3 regions of the Massilia sp. CMS3.1 genome follow, and region 2 is predicted to be linked to each of the others. Evidence: predicted binding sites of a transcription regulator. Region 2 holds the regulator's gene; each other region holds the start of a gene.
What was found. The regulator sigma-54, encoded in region 2, starts transcription at its own class of promoters, with help from an activator protein. The targets are predictions, from matches to a motif close to TGGCANGNAANCTGCTTT.
Positions count from the first base shown of each region.

Region 1: the regulator sigma-54 is predicted to act here: its motif matches at 1,583-1,600, upstream of ACHAC9_RS18865 (TorF family putative porin).
Region 3: the regulator sigma-54 is predicted to act here: its motif matches at 2,226-2,243, upstream of glnA (type I glutamate--ammonia ligase).

Region 1 is NZ_JBIMES010000012.1:135,365-140,442, forward strand. Features, by position in the region: gene amt (ammonium transporter) at 1-395, opposite strand, end outside; gene glnK (P-II family nitrogen regulator) at 408-746, opposite strand; gene ACHAC9_RS18865 (TorF family putative porin) at 760-1,515, opposite strand; gene ACHAC9_RS18870 (accessory factor UbiK family protein) at 1,761-2,015, shown strand; gene ACHAC9_RS18875 (adenosylcobalamin-dependent ribonucleoside-diphosphate reductase) at 2,049-4,526, shown strand; gene ACHAC9_RS18880 (hypothetical protein) at 4,592-5,078, shown strand, end outside.
Region 2 is NZ_JBIMES010000008.1:85,134-90,211, forward strand. Features, by position in the region: gene lptA (lipopolysaccharide transport periplasmic protein LptA) at 1-551, shown strand, start outside; gene lptB (LPS export ABC transporter ATP-binding protein) at 548-1,315, shown strand; gene ACHAC9_RS14485 (RNA polymerase factor sigma-54) at 1,331-2,797, shown strand; gene hpf (ribosome hibernation-promoting factor, HPF/YfiA family) at 2,860-3,216, shown strand; gene ACHAC9_RS14495 (enoyl-CoA hydratase/isomerase family protein) at 3,339-4,424, shown strand; gene ACHAC9_RS14500 (NADH:flavin oxidoreductase) at 4,436-5,078, opposite strand, start outside.
Region 3 is NZ_JBIMES010000004.1:171,126-176,203, reverse strand. Features, by position in the region: gene ACHAC9_RS08550 (CocE/NonD family hydrolase) at 1-1,533, shown strand, start outside; gene ACHAC9_RS08545 (rhodanese-like domain-containing protein) at 1,555-2,013, opposite strand; gene glnA (type I glutamate--ammonia ligase) at 2,331-3,746, shown strand; gene ACHAC9_RS08535 (DUF4124 domain-containing protein) at 3,909-4,415, shown strand; gene glnL (nitrogen regulation protein NR(II)) at 4,412-5,078, shown strand, end outside.

The DNA.
Region 1 (5,078 bases), on a different contig from region 2:
ATGAACTCGGGGATCATCGTTTCCTTGCTGAAGGTGGCTGCCATGCTGAACACGCCCGCGGCCGGATCGTAGATGCCGTTCAAAAAGGCGCGATCAAAGCCGCCGATGAAGGGGCTGCCGCCGGTGAAGGCGAGCGAATAGCCGTACACGCACCACAGCACGATGATCACCGAGAACACCATGAAGACCTGCAGCAGTACCGACAGCATGTTCTTGGCGCGCACCAGGCCGCCGTAGAACAGCGCCAGTCCCGGGATCGCCATCATGATCACGAGCAGTGTGGCGACGAACATCCAGGCGGTGTCGCCCTTGTTGATGGACGGGGCGGCGGCGGCCGGTAAAGCCAGGCCGAGTGCCAGCGCGGCCCCCAGGATTTTTGTCATGGTTCGATTCATTTGGAAATCCCCTTACAGTGCGTCGTTGCCGGTCTCGCCGGTACGGATACGGATGACCTGGTTGAGGTCGGACACGAAGATTTTGCCGTCGCCAATCTTGCCGGTGCGCGCGGCGCTTTGGATGGCGTCGATGACCTGGTCGACGACGGCGTCGTCGACGGCCGCTTCGATCTTGATTTTCGGGAGGAAGTCGACCACGTACTCGGCTCCACGGTAGAGCTCGGTGTGGCCCTTCTGGCGGCCGAAGCCCTTGACTTCGGTGACCGTCATGCCCTGCACGTTTATTTCCGACAGCGCCTCACGCACTTCGTCGAGCTTGAAGGGCTTGATAATGGCGGTAATCAGTTTCATCGGATTGCCTCTTTCAGAAGGTTTTCGAGACGGAGAGCACGGCCGCCGACTTGCCCAGGTTGCGGCCGGTCGGGCTGAGATAGCTTTCGGTATTCGCCTTGATCCAGGCCAGCGAGACGCTGGCAAAGCCCAGGTCCTTGGTCAGGCCGACCTTGTAGTCGGTGTACGAGAACTGGCCGTTGTTTTTCACGCGCTGGCGGCCGACGTGCAGGTTCAGCACCAGGCCCGCGACCGCTTCGATCGGCACGTTGGCGCCCAGGTCGAGGTAGCCGCTCTGCTTGCTGTTGGTCGTGCCGAACAGGTTCGTGGTCGCGTGCGAATACTTCAGGTAGGCCGGACCGAAGCCGACCTGGCCGTACAGCTCGAAGGTGTTCGCATCCGGGTTCAGGTCGTTCGACGGGTACCAGTAGTACAGGCCGCCGACGTCGTAGCTGATCGCGTCCGTGATCTGGCCGCGCTTGCCCGCGTACAGGTCGACTTCGACGTTGCCGTCGCCGCCAAGGTCCTTCGTCCACTTGATGGTCGAGAGCCAGGTGCCGACATAGAAACCGCTGGGGCTGTGGGTGTAGTCGGCGCCGCCCTGCAGGGCCGGATCGAAGCGGGTTTGCGACAGGCCGCGGTAACGATACTCGCTGGTGAGGGCAGCGTTGTAGCTGAGCTGGTGTTCGGCCGCGGGTGCCTCCTGTGCCTGCGCCGCCGTGCCGACCATCATTGCCAGCGCCAGAATTGCTGCTCCCCCTGCTGCATTGCCTGCTAACTTATTCTTCATGACGATTCCCCTTGAGTGGATGGATGTTGGTGTTTCTGGCAGCCTGCGTTGCAGCTTTATCCATCCTGTAGCAGAATGCGTGCCAGCTCACGGGGGCACGGCATGTGCTTGATTTTTCGCTCACCTGCCCCACATCCGGTGGTAATCACCACAATTAAGTGCAGGACGGGGGCACGACCCGCCCTCACGCACTAAACGAGGTCATCGCGCACCACTGTGGTGCGCCACCTCGCCGACCAGGACTGATGGACATGAATAATTTCTTCAACGACTTGCAAGGCAAGATCAATCAGGCGATGGACAGCGCGCCGGCCAAGGACATCGAGCGCAACGTCAAGGCGATGATGACCCAGGGCTTTTCCAAGCTCGACCTCGTGACCCGCGAAGAATTCGACATCCAGGCCCAGGTGCTGGCAAAGACGCGCGCCAAGCTCGAAGCGCTCGAGCTGCGCGTGGCCGAGCTGGAAACGCGGCTGACGGAGACCGCGCCGAAAGTCTGATCGCCGCATGCTGTACTCCTTTGGAAGGCAGCCATGAATGCAAACGACAAACTGCCCGGCATGCCCCTGCCTCCACAAGAGGTATCGATCGACGTACTGCGCGAGAAGTATGCGAAAGGCGATGAAACCACGGTCGCCGACGTGCGCCGGCGCGTAGCGAAAGCGCTCGCCGCGCGCGAGGCACCGGCACTTCGCGCTGAACAGGAAGAACGCTTCTTCCGGGCCATGGAACATGGCTTCGTCCCTGGCGGACGGATCAACTCCGCCGCCGGTCTCCAACTGAAGGCCACCCTCATCAATTGTTTCGTCCAGCCGGTCGGCGACTCGGTCACCGGGTTCGAGGACGGCCTGCCCGGCATCTATACGGCCCTGGCAGAAGCGGCCGAAACGATGCGCCGCGGCGGCGGCGTCGGCTACGACTTCAGCGCCATCCGCCCGTTTGGGGCCGTCGTGCACGGCACCCGTTCGCGCGCGTCCGGTCCGGTGTCGTACATGGAGCTGTTCGACGCCTCGTGCCGCACGGTCGAATCGGCCGGCGCCCGGCGCGGCGCCCAGATGGGCGTGCTGCGCATCGACCATCCCGACATCGAACGCTTCATCGCCGCCAAGGACCGCGGCGGCCTCTCGAATTTCAATATCTCCGTCGGCGTCAGCGACGCCTTCATGCATGCGCTGGAAGCCGATGCCGGCTTCGCGCTGGTGCACCGCGCCGAACCGGGTGAGGAATTCATCGAGGGAGGCGCCCACCAGCGCGAGGATGGCCTGTGGGTCTGGCGCGAGGTAAGGGCCCGCACGCTCTGGGACAGCATCATGGCCTCGACCTATGACCATGCCGAGCCGGGTGTGCTGTTCATCGACCGCATGAATGGCGAAAACAACCTCTGGTATTGCGAGCAGCTGCGCGCCACCAATCCCTGCGGCGAGCAGCCCCTGCCCGCCTACGGCTGCTGCGACCTCGGTTCCCTCAATCTCACCTGCTTCGTCGACGCGCCATTGACGCAGCAGGCCCGCTTCGACTTCAAGCGCATGCGCGAAGTGGCCGCCGTTGCGGTGCGCATGCTCGACCTGGTGCTCGATGCGACGGAATGGCCGCTGCCGCAACAGGCAGAGGAGGCCCGCGCCAAGCGCCGCATCGGCCTCGGTTTCCTGGGCCTGGGCAGCGCGCTTGTCATGCTGGGGCTGCGCTACGACGCGCCCGAAGGACGGCTGCTCGCCGCGCAGATCGCCGAGCACCTGCGCGATGCCGCGTATGCCGCGTCCGTCGAGCTGGCGCGCGAAAAAGGCAGCTTTCCCCTGTTCGATGCCGAGCCTTATCTCGCAGGTCGGTTCGTCGCGCGTTTGCCGCAGGACCTGCGCGAAGCAATCCGGGTGCACGGCATCCGCAATTCGCACCTGCTCTCGATCGCGCCGACCGGCACCATCGCGCTCGCCTTTGCCGACAATGCGTCGAACGGCATCGAGCCGGCCTACTCCTGGACCTATCAACGCAAGAAGCGCATGCCGGACGGAGCGACGCGGGCCTACGAGGTGCAGGACCATGCCTGGCGCCTGTACCAGCGCCTGCATCCGCAAGCCGCACCAGGCGGACCACTACCGCCGCAATTCGTCACCGCACTCCGGATGCGCGCCGACGACCACCTGCGCATGCTCGAAGCTGTTCAACCCTTCATCGATACGTCGATCTCGAAGACGGTGAACGTTCCCGCCGACTATCCGTATGAAGATTTTCGCGGCCTGTACCTGGAGGCCTGGCGCGCCGGCCTGAAGGGCCTTGCGACCTATCGCCCGAACGCGGTGCTGGGCAGCGTGCTCGGTAGCGCGGCATCGGACGCCGACCAGGGCGGCATCGACGACGATCCACTGCGCAGGCGCTTCGACGGGCGCCCGTTGGGAGAACTCGATTCCGTCACCTCGAAAGTCGAATACGCCACCCAGGAAGGCCGCAAGACCCTGTACCTGACGGTGAGCTTCATCCGGGCCGAGGGCCTGGCGGACGGCGTACCGGTCACGATCGAGCGTCCCTTCGAATTCTTCATGCCGGCCAACCAGCGCAGCGATGGCCAGCAGTGGATCACTTCCTCGATGCGCCTGCTGTCGATGCTGGCGCGCGCCGGCGGGCCGATCGCGAAAGCCCTGGCCGACATGCGCGACGTGGTCTGGGAAAAGGGGCCGGTACGCTGCGGTTTTCTGACACGCGAAGATGGCGCCCGGGTGCCGGTGTTCCATGATTCGGAAGCGGCGGCGGTCGGCTTCATGCTGCAGCGGATCCTGGTCAAGCGCGGCTTCCTCGACAGCCAGGGCAACCAGGTGCCGGTGGCGCAGCTGGCGCGCCAGTTGGCCGCGCGCGGCGCGCCGATCGAGACGCCGCCGCTTGACGTCGCGGCCCTGCCTGGCGTGACGGCAGCGGAGGCCGGCGGTGCGACATGCCCGGAATGCGGCGCCCGCGCGCTGCGCAAGAGCGAAGGCTGCACGCGCTGCAACAACTGCCAATATGTGGGGGAATGCGGCTGAGTTGTGGTTGCGGCGGACCGGTGCGGTGATACCATCGTGGGATCAGGCGACCAATAACGATGTGAATGACGACCGAACAAATTTCCCGTGCCCCTGACAGCGGCAGTAATGAAGACCTGGTTGCAGCGTTCGAGAGCGCGGGCTTGAGCGACCTGCTGGTGCTCGACGGTGCGACCTCGGTGGCGGACACCGACTACATCGACCCGCGACAGGGCGACGTCGCCTGGTTCGTGGGGGCGTTCGCCGCCGCACTCGAAGCGGCGCTTGCACCCGGCGTTACGCAAGCGGTTGCAGTGCGCCGGGCGCTCGATGCAGTGAGCGCGGCTTACCGTGAGCGTGCCGGCGCCGCGCCGATTCCCGTGTATGCCCACCCGCTGGCAGCCCTCACCTGGATCCGCATCCGGCACATGGACGACCATCTCGCGCTGTCGCTTTACTGCCTCGGCGACTGCAAAGTCTTCGCGCTTGACGCCGCAGGTGCGGTGCTCGACCTCGACCCGTATGTGAACCCGCACGAAGCCGTGCTGCAGGAGGCCATCGCGGCCCTGGGCC
Region 2 (5,078 bases):
CCGCCTTTCTTTCCCTGCTCTCGCTGTCGGCTTCCGCCGAGCGCGCGGACTCGCTCAAGCAGGCCGTCATCAACTTCGATTCGCTCGACGTCGACGAAGTCACGCAGACGCGCATCCTGACGGGAAATGTCATCGTCACACGCGGCACATTGACCCTGAAATCGGACCGCGCCCTGGTCAAGGAAAGCCCGGAAGGCTATATGAGCGTGACGCTGACCTCGGGTCCGGGCCGCGTGGCGACCTTCCGCCAGAAGCGCGACGGCGGTCCCGACCTGTGGATGGAAGGCCAGGCCGAGCGCATCGAATACGACGAGCGCCAGGAACTGGTGAAACTGTTTTCGAAGGCGATCGTCAAGCAGCTCGAAAACGGACGCCTGACGAACGAACTCGATGGCGCCTACATCTCCTACGACAGCCGGCGCGAAGTGGCGACCGTACGTAACGACGTCAGCGGCGAAAGCCGTGTTGGCGGCGGACGCGGCACCCTGATCATCGCGCCGCGCCGCGCGGCGCCTGGGGCCGCGCCCGCACCGGCGCCGGGAAAGCCATGATGATGAAGGATATGCCCGACAGCCGCAGCACCCTGGTCGTGCGGGGACTGCAGAAAAGCTACGGCAAGCGCCTGGTCGTGCGCGACGTCTCGCTCGAGGTGGGCTGCGGCGAAGTCGTCGGCCTGCTGGGCCCGAACGGCGCCGGCAAGACCACCTCGTTCTACATGATCGTGGGCCTGGTGCCGTCGGACGCCGGCACCATCGAGATCAACGGCGCCGACATCTCGAGCCTGCCGATCCACCGGCGCGCGGTGATGGGCCTGTCCTACCTGCCGCAGGAAGCGTCGGTGTTTCGCAAGCTGACGGTGGAAGACAATATCCGCGCCGTGCTCGAACTGCAGCGCGACGACAATGGCAAGGCGCTCACGAAAGACGCCATCAACACCCGCCTGGACTCCCTGTTAGGCGAACTTCAAATCGAGAAGCTGCGCGAGAATCCGGCGCTCTCACTGTCGGGCGGCGAACGGCGCCGCGTCGAGATCGCACGCGCGCTGGCCACCAACCCGCGCTTCGTGCTGCTCGACGAGCCCTTTGCCGGCGTCGATCCGATCGCGGTGATCGAGATCCAGCGCATCGTGCGCTTCCTGAAGGAGCGCGGCATCGGCGTCTTGATCACGGACCACAATGTGCGCGAGACGCTCGGCATCTGCGACCGCGCCTACATCATCAACCAGGGCGCGGTGCTGGCGTCGGGACGTCCCGACGACATCATCGCCGACGAGTCGGTACGACGCGTCTACCTGGGCGAACATTTCAGAATGTAGGATTGAAACGGCGCCATGAAACAATCCCTGCAACTCCGGACTTCGCAGCACCTGGCGCTCACGCCGCAGCTTCAGCAGTCGATCCGGCTGTTGCAGCTGTCCACGCTCGAACTGCACCAGGAGCTCGAGCAAATCCTGTCCGATAATCCGCTGCTCGAGCGGCTCGACGATCCGCTCGACCATTCGGTGCGCCTGCTGGCCGACGGTGCGATCAACGATTCGCCGCCACAAGCCGAGGCGCCGGCCCCGGGTGCCGAGGAGGGCGCGCCGGCCCCGGAATCGGCCGATGGGGAAGGCGGCGCCGAGGTCGAGCGCGGAGAGACCGACGGCGACTGGGGTGAGCTCGGGCGCAGCTCGGGCGGCGACGGCGACGACGATGGCCGTCCGCAGCTCGGCGCCATCGGCGTGACGCTGCGCGAGCACCTGACGGAACAGGTGCGGGTGACGGGCGTGACGGACCGCGACCGCGTACTGGCCGAACTGGTGATCGACGCGATCGACGACAACGGCTACCTCGAAGAGCAGTTGGATGAGATCCACGCGCGCTTGCCGGACGAGCTGGACATCGAGATGGATGAATTGCGCTGCGCGCTGGCGCTGGTGCAAAGCCTCGATCCGACCGGCGTCGGTGCGCGCAGCGCGGCCGAGTGCCTGGCGCTGCAGATCCGCAGCATGCGCGGCGTGCCGCTGGTGACGCGACGCATGGCCTTGAAAATCGTCGAGGGTTATCTGACCTGGTTCGCGCAGCGCGAATTCACCAAGCTGAAAAAAGCGCTCGACTGCGACGACGAAGACCTGCGCGAAGCGCAAGCCGTGATCCGCCAGTGCAATCCGCACCCCGGCGCGGCGTTCGCGTCGAGCGTGTCGGATTACGTCGTTCCGGACGTTATTGTCCGCAAATCGAAGGGCGGCTGGGCCGTCACGCTGAACAACGAAGTGATGCCGCGCCTGCGCGTCAACAACGTCTACGCCACCTTGCTCAAGCAGGGAAAAGGCGAAGGGCAAATGGGCGCGCAGCTGCAGGAAGCGAAGTGGTTGATTAAAAATATGCGCCAGCGCTTCGACACGATCCTGCGTGTTTCGCAGGCAATTGTGGAACGCCAGCGCAACTTTTTTAGCCATGGCGCGGTTGCCATGCGTCCCCTTGTGCTTCGCGAGATAGCTGATACACTAGGTCTGCACGAGAGCACCATTTCTCGTGTAACAACTCAAAAATTCATGCTGACCCCGCACGGCATGTTTGAGCTGAAGTATTTTTTCGGAAGCCACGTCGCCACCGAAGCGGGGGGCGAAGCATCGTCAACGGCGATACGGGCGCTTATTGCGCAGCTGACAGGAGCAGAAGACCCAAAGAACCCATTATCCGATAGCAAGATCGCGGAAATGCTCGGTGAACAAGGTATGGTCATTGCGCGCCGCACGGTTGCAAAATACCGCGAGGCACTCAAGATTCCTCCCGTCAGTCTCCGCAAATCCTTGTAACAGCGGCACCCACGCGTCCCAGGCGCGGTAGCGGAGTCCGCGCATTTATCTAAGGAGTGTGTATGAATCTCACCATCAGTGGCCACCACCTCGACGTCACCCCCGCCATCCGTGAATACGTACAGAACAAGCTCGAACGCATCACCCGCCATTTCGATCAAGTCATCGATTCCCACGTGATCCTCGCGATCGACAATCTCACTGAAAAAGACAAACGGCAAAAGGCCGAGATCAACTTGCGCCTGTCCGGCAAGATGGTGCACGTGGAGAGTGTGGCGCACGACTTGTATGCCGCGATCGACCTGTTGATGGACAGGCTGGATCGCCAGGTGATGAAGTACAAATCGATACTGAAAGACCATGGTCACGAGGCGCTCAAGCGCCGTCCTGAAGGCGGAGAGGCCACTGCTGCGTTCTGATCAGCACTGAGCACCGTCTGAACGAGGGCGCCGAAAGGCGCCCTTTTCAATTGGGCGTGGGCGCATGCACCCGCGACGCACGCGCTTCGGTAAAATGCATGTTTTTCCGTAAGCCGACCACCATGACCGACCATGTCCTGACCCGCGTTGCCAACGGCACCGGCGTGATTACGCTCGACCGTCCGAAGACCTTGAATTCTCTCTCGCTGGCGATGGTGCGGCGCCTCACCGCCATCCTGCTGGCCTGGCGCGACGATGCATCGGTCGCCGCGGTCGTGCTCACCAGCAGCAGCGAAAAAGCACTGTGCGCCGGCGGCGACATCCGCTTCTTCCATGAAGCCGGCCACGCCACCCCGCCAGGGGGCAGCGCGCTGCTGGAAGATTTTTTCACCGAAGAATACGCGCTGAACCACCTCATCTACTTCTATCGGAAACCGTATATCTCGATCATGGATGGCGTGGTGATGGGCGGCGGCATGGGCATCGCCCAGGGAGGTCCCGAGAGCGGCCTGCGCATCGTCACCGAGCGCACCAAAATGGCCATGCCGGAAGTGAACATCGGCTTGTTCCCGGATGTCGGCGGCAGCCATTTCCTGTCGCACGCGCCGGGTCAGCTGGGCAATTACCTGGGCCTGACGGGCTTGACGATGGGTGCGGCCGACGCCTTGTATGTCGGACTGGCCGACGTGTTCGTGCCGGGTGCGCAGTTGGGCGAACTGAACGCCCTGATCGGGAACACGCCGGGCGCGCAGCTGGCAGGCGCCATCCGCGCGCTCGGTGCGCGTTTCGCTGCGGATGCCGGCGACAGTCCATTGAAAGCGCAGCGCGCCGCGATCGACCTTCACTTCGGCGCCGCTTCGGTGGCCGCGATCATGGCCTCGCTGGAAGGCGACGACAATCCCTTCGCGCAAAAGGCATTGGTTGCGATGCGCCAGCGCTCACCCTTGATGATGTGCGTGACGCGCGAGATGCTGCTGCGCGGCGCATCGATGAACGTGGCCGATTGCCTGCGCATGGAGCGCTCGCTGGTGCGCCGCAATTTCGAGCACGGCGAAGTGCTCGAAGGCGTGCGCGCGCTGGTGATCGACAAGGACAATGCGCCGCAGTGGAATCCACCGACGCTGGGCGAGGTAACGCCGGAGATGGTGGAACACTTCTTCGCGCCGGTGTGGCCGGAGCACGCGCATCCGCTGCGACATCTGGTCTAGGGTCGCCGGCCTCAGTCCATCTTGTCGAAGGCGAGCTCGCTCTCCTTGATATTCGCGATCGGTCCCAGGATCGCGCCGTCGAACTCGCGTGGCGCCCGTCCTTGCGCGAACAAGGCGGGCAGGTCCGGATTGGCCAGTGCGCCGCGCCCAAGCGCAACCACGTCGGCACCCAGTTCCAGCGCCTGGGCCGCGCGTTCGACGCTGTGCAGGCTGCCGTTGGCGATAATCGGTACGCCCGGCGCGTAGCGACGCGCCAGCGCAACCAGGCTGTCGGTGCCGCCTTCGAATGCCGGCTGCCATGCTTCGAATTCGGTGACGTGGATGAAGTCCGCGCCTGCCGCCGCCAGTGCAGAGAAGGTCGCTTGCGCATCCGCTTCGCGCCCGGCCCACTTGCTCGTGAAGTCGTTCACCTTGCCCTGCGAAATGCGGATACCGACAGGGACTTCGCCGCCGATCTCGGCCTTGACGGCTTCCAGCACCTCGACCAGCAGCGACACACGGGCACCGGTGTCGCCGCCCCAGCGGTCGGTGCGGCGGTTGGTTTCCGCAGTCAGGAATTGATCGAGGAGATAGCCGTTCGCCCCGTGGATCTCGATCCCGCCGAATCCGCCGATCCGCACCGCGCGCGCCGCTGCCGAGACGAAGCCCGCGACC
Region 3 (5,078 bases), on a different contig from region 2:
CAACGCGCTCCAGGGGAGGGGATTGAGAGCCAGGACATGCACGACACCGTGGCCTGGCTATTGAAGAACGTCCCGAACAACAACGGCAAGGTCGGCATCCTCGGCATCAGCTATCCGGGCTTCTATACGTCGGCCAGCATCATCGATTCGCACCCGGCGATCAAGGCCGCTTCGCCGCAGGCGCCGATTGCGGACCTGTACATGGGCGACGACTCGTACCATGGCGGCGCCTTCATGCTGGCCGCGAACTTCGATTTCTACGCCGCCTTCACCGAGGCGCCAAACCCGACGCCGCTGCCGAAAACGCGTGCCGATTTCGACTACGGTACGACCGATGGCTACGACTTCTTCCTCAAACGCCTGAGCTTGCCGAACATCGTGTCGGCCATGAGCGACGAGCAGCGTGCGCTGTTCATGCCGAACGTCGAACACGACACCTACGACGCCTTTTGGCAGTCGCGCGCCATCGCCCCGCACCTGAAGAACATCAAGGCTGCGGTGCTGACGGTGGGCGGCTGGTTCGACGCGGAAGACCCGCAAGGGCCGTTCACCACCTACAGTGCGATTGAAAAACAAAACCCGGGCATCGTCAACGGCCTGGTGATGGGGCCATGGGTGCATGGCGGTTGGGCGCGCGGCGAGGGCGCGCGCCTTGGCCACGTGAATTTTGACAGCAAGACCTCGGAGTACTTCCGCAAGGAGCTGCAGTTTCCCTTCTTCGAGCAGCACCTGAAGGGCGTCAAGCCCGAGCGTGCGCTGGCCGAAGTCACGGCCTTCGAGACCGGCAGCAATGTCTGGCGCAGTCATACGGCCTGGCCGCCGCTGCAGGCCAGGCCGCGCACGCTGTATTTCGGCGCCGACGGCAAGCTGGAATGGAAGCAGCCGGCCGCGTCGACGTCGGCCTACGACGAATACGTCGCCGACCCGCGCAAACCGGTTCCCTTCATCGGCTATCCGGCCGTTGGCGTGCCGAAGGAATACATGGTCTCGGACCAGCGCTTCGCGGCGACGCGTCCCGATGTTCTGGTCTACCAGAGCGAGGTGCTGGAAGAGGACCTGACGATTGCCGGTCCCGTGACGCCGAAGCTGTTCGTCTCGACCACCGGGACCGATGCCGACTGGGTGGTGAAACTGATCGACGTGTATCCGGCGGCGTATCCGGAAACGCCTGCCGAGCGCAAGGGCAGCGATATTCCCGCGCCAAAGCTCGAGATGGGTGGCTACCAGCAGCTGGTGCGCGGCAATCCGCTGCGCGGCAAGTTCCGCAACAGTTTCGAAAAGCCCGCGCCCTTCGTGCCCGGGAAAGTCGAGGCGGTCAGCTTCGGCATCGGCGACGTCAACCATACATTTCGCCGCGGGCACCGGATCATGGTGCAGGTGCAGAGTTCCTGGTTCCCGCTGGTCGACCTGAATCCGCAGACGTTCATGCACATCCCCAAGGCGCGGCCGGAAGATTTTAAAAAGGCGACACAACGCGTGTACCGCGCGCCGGAGTCGGCCTCCGGCGTGCAGGTGATGGTGCTGCCGCGCTGACGGCGGCATCAGGACCTACGGTCAAGCGCCAACCCACGGCAAGCCCGCCTTGCACCAGCCGCCGACTGTCTTGCGGTGGCCCTCGCCATCCTTGTCCCCCTCGAAGCCTTCCAGAATATCGAAGGCATTCGCGTAACCGAGCTCGGTCGCCACGCGCGCGCTGTGGCGCGAGCGCACGCCGGAGCGGCACAGGAACAGCAGGATCTCGTCCCTGGCGGCGATCTGTTCGAGTTGCGCGCCGAATTCGGGATTCGGCTGGCCCCCCGGATACATCGCCCATTCGATGGCCAGATGCTGGCCTTCGGGTACCGCCACGCGGCCGACCCAGTCGCGCTCGGCGTTGGTGCGTACATCGATCAGTTTCACGTTCGGCGCTGCCTGCAGCAGCATGAATGCTTCATCGAGCGTGACCGCGCCTGCATAGGGCTGGCCAGGAGTGCGCTCGCGTGCTGTGTCGAGTATTTCTTTGGTCGTTTTCATCGTTGTCCTTGTGTGGTTCGCACCGCGCTGGCGCACACTTGCCGAAACGGTGCGCACTGCATCAAAATAGTGCACGGTCCTCGCATTGCACCATAATGGTGCAAATCTTGTGTTGGCGTGCACCATTGAATATTTGCATGTTGAAGAAGATTTTATGGTTAAACTCTCGGCGTTCCAAAGAACGATAACGCATTTGTTCATGTAAGAATCGCTGGCATGGTTCCTGCATATGTTCCTGCAAGCATGTCGCAGAGAGGCTGACCGGTCGGAAACGATCTCGCCTTTCAGCGCCACCAAATTTCATTGAGGAGAAACGCATGGCAAAGACCGCCGCAGATGTGATGCAGATGGTGAAGGACAACGAAGTCAAGTTCGTGGATTTCCGCTTCGCGGATACCCGCGGTAAAGAGCAGCACGTTACCGTTCCTGTGTCGCACTTCGACCTCGACAAGTTCGAGTCGGGCCACGCCTTCGACGGTTCGTCGATCGCCGGCTGGAAGGGCATCGAAGCATCGGACATGCTCCTGATGCCGGACCCGAACACCGCCAACATCGACCCGTTCATGGAAGAGACGACGATGTTCATGCAGTGCGACGTGATCGAGCCGTCGGACGGCAAGGGCTACGACCGCGATCCACGCTCGATCGCCAAGCGCGCCGAAGCCTACCTGAAGTCGACCGGCCTGGGCGACACCGCCTTCTTCGGTCCTGAACCTGAATTCTTCATTTTCGATTCGATCCGTTGGAAAGTCGACATGTCGGGCTGCTTCGTGAAAATCGAATCGGAAGAAGCTTCGTGGTCGACCGACGGCAAGTTCGAAGGCGGCAACAGCGGTCACCGTCCCGCGGTCAAGGGCGGTTACTTCCCTGTGCCTCCGGTCGACAGCTTCCAGGACATGCGCTCGGAAATGTGCCTGATCCTCGAATCGCTCGGCATCCCGGTCGAAGTGCACCACCACGAAGTGGCAGGCGCCGGCCAGAACGAAATCGGCACCCGCTTCTCGACCCTGGTCGAGCGCGCCGACTGGACCCAGAACATGAAGTACGTGGTCTGGAACGTTGCCCACAGCTATGGCAAGACCGCGACCTTCATGCCCAAGCCGATCAACGGCGACAACGGCTCGGGCATGCACGTGCACCAGTCGATCTGGAAAGACGGCAAGAACCTGTTCGCGGGCGACGGCTATGCCGGCCTGTCGGACACGGCGCTGTTCTACATCGGCGGCATCATCAAGCACGCCAAGGCCCTGAACGCGATCACCAACCCTGGCACCAATTCGTACAAGCGCCTGGTGCCGGGCTACGAAGCGCCGGTCAAGCTGGCCTATTCGGCCAAGAACCGCTCGGCCTCGATCCGCATCCCGCACGTGGCCAACCCGAAGGGCCGCCGCATCGAAGTGCGCTTCCCGGACCCGCTGGCCAACGTCTACCTGTGCTTCTCGGCGCTGCTGATGGCCGGCCTGGACGGCATCCAGAACAAGATCCATCCGGGCGAAGCGGCCTCGAAGGACCTGTACCACCTGCCGCCGGAAGAGGACAAGCTGATCCCGACCGTCTGCGCTTCGCTCGAAGAAGCCCTCGAGGCGCTGGACAAGGACCGCGAGTTCCTGACCCGCGGCGGCGTGTTCAGCGACAGCATGATCGACGCTTACCTGGAACTGAAAATGCAGGAAGTGCAGCGCATGCGCATGACGCCGCACCCGCTCGAGTTCGACATGTACTACTCGGCATAAACCAACCTGTTGCGCTACGGCATCAAAAGCTGTAAGCACTGGTAACAAACGCGGGGAGGGCCGGTGGCTTTCCCCGCGTTTTTTTATGGATGCGGTATATTCGGCTCAACTCCACCTTGCACGCTCGACGTGCTGCCTCTACTGATGCGACTGACAACCAGTATGACCCGCCTGGCAATGGCCGCCGGCCTGCTGATTCATGGTGCGGCCCACGCCCAGACCACTGTCTACAAATGCGTCGATGCGCAAGGGCGCGTCGAGTTCACCGATACGGGAAAGCGTGGCTGCAAGGCGCTTGATTTGCCGGGCTATATTCCGGCGCCGGTCGAGCGCCGTGCCCCGGCGCCGTTGGCGTCCCGCCCGGGCAATGCGGCCCCGGCCGTCGCCGCCGCGGCGACGCCCAGCCCATCGAACTTCCCGCGCGTCGACACCTCGCAGCAGCGCGCCCGCGACGACGACCGTCGCGGCATCCTGAACGACGAATTGCGCGCCGAAGAGAAGAAGCTGCTTGAGCTGCGCCAGGTCTTCAACAACGGCGAGCCCGAGCGCCAGGGCAACGAACGCAACTACGCCAAGTACCAGGAGCGCGTCGCCGGGATGCGCGACGACATCAGCCGTACCGAGCGCAATATCGAGGCGCTGCGGCGCGAGCTCGCCAATATCCGATGAGCGAGCCCGCGCGTACCGTGCAGCCGGCGCGCTTCGCCGGCCTCGAACTGTTGGCCTCATCGGTGCTGCTGGTCGATGCGACCGACCGCGTGCGTTACGCCAATCCGGCGGCCGAGAACATGCTCGACGCCTCGTTGAAATCCCTGTCGCGCCAGACCCTGGCCGCGTTGTTCAGCAATGGCGACGAACTGGCCGCCCTGTGCGAGCAGACCCGCACCCATCAATACGCCGACCTGCGCCAGGACCTGGCCTTGGAAAGACAGGGCCGCGACACCCTGCATGTGCACTCGATCGCCAGCAGCCTGGAAAACGGCGAAGTGCTGATCGAGCTGCGCGAAAACGTCCAGCAACTGAAACTCGACCGCGAGGAGCGCTTCCTCGACCAGAGCCAGGCCAACAAGGAACTCATTCGCAACCTGGCGCACGAGATCAAGAACCCGCTGGGCGGCATCCGCGGCGCGGCGCAACTGCTGGAACTGGAACTGCCGCCGCTGCACCTGGGCGAGCTCAAGGAATACACGCAAGTCATCATCAAGGAAGCCGATCGCCTGCAAACCCTGGTCGACCGCCTACTGGCGCCGCACCGCAAGCCCTATATCGTCGGCGACGTGAATATCCACGAAGTGTGCGAGCGCGTGCGCTCGCTGGTGCTGGCCGAATTCC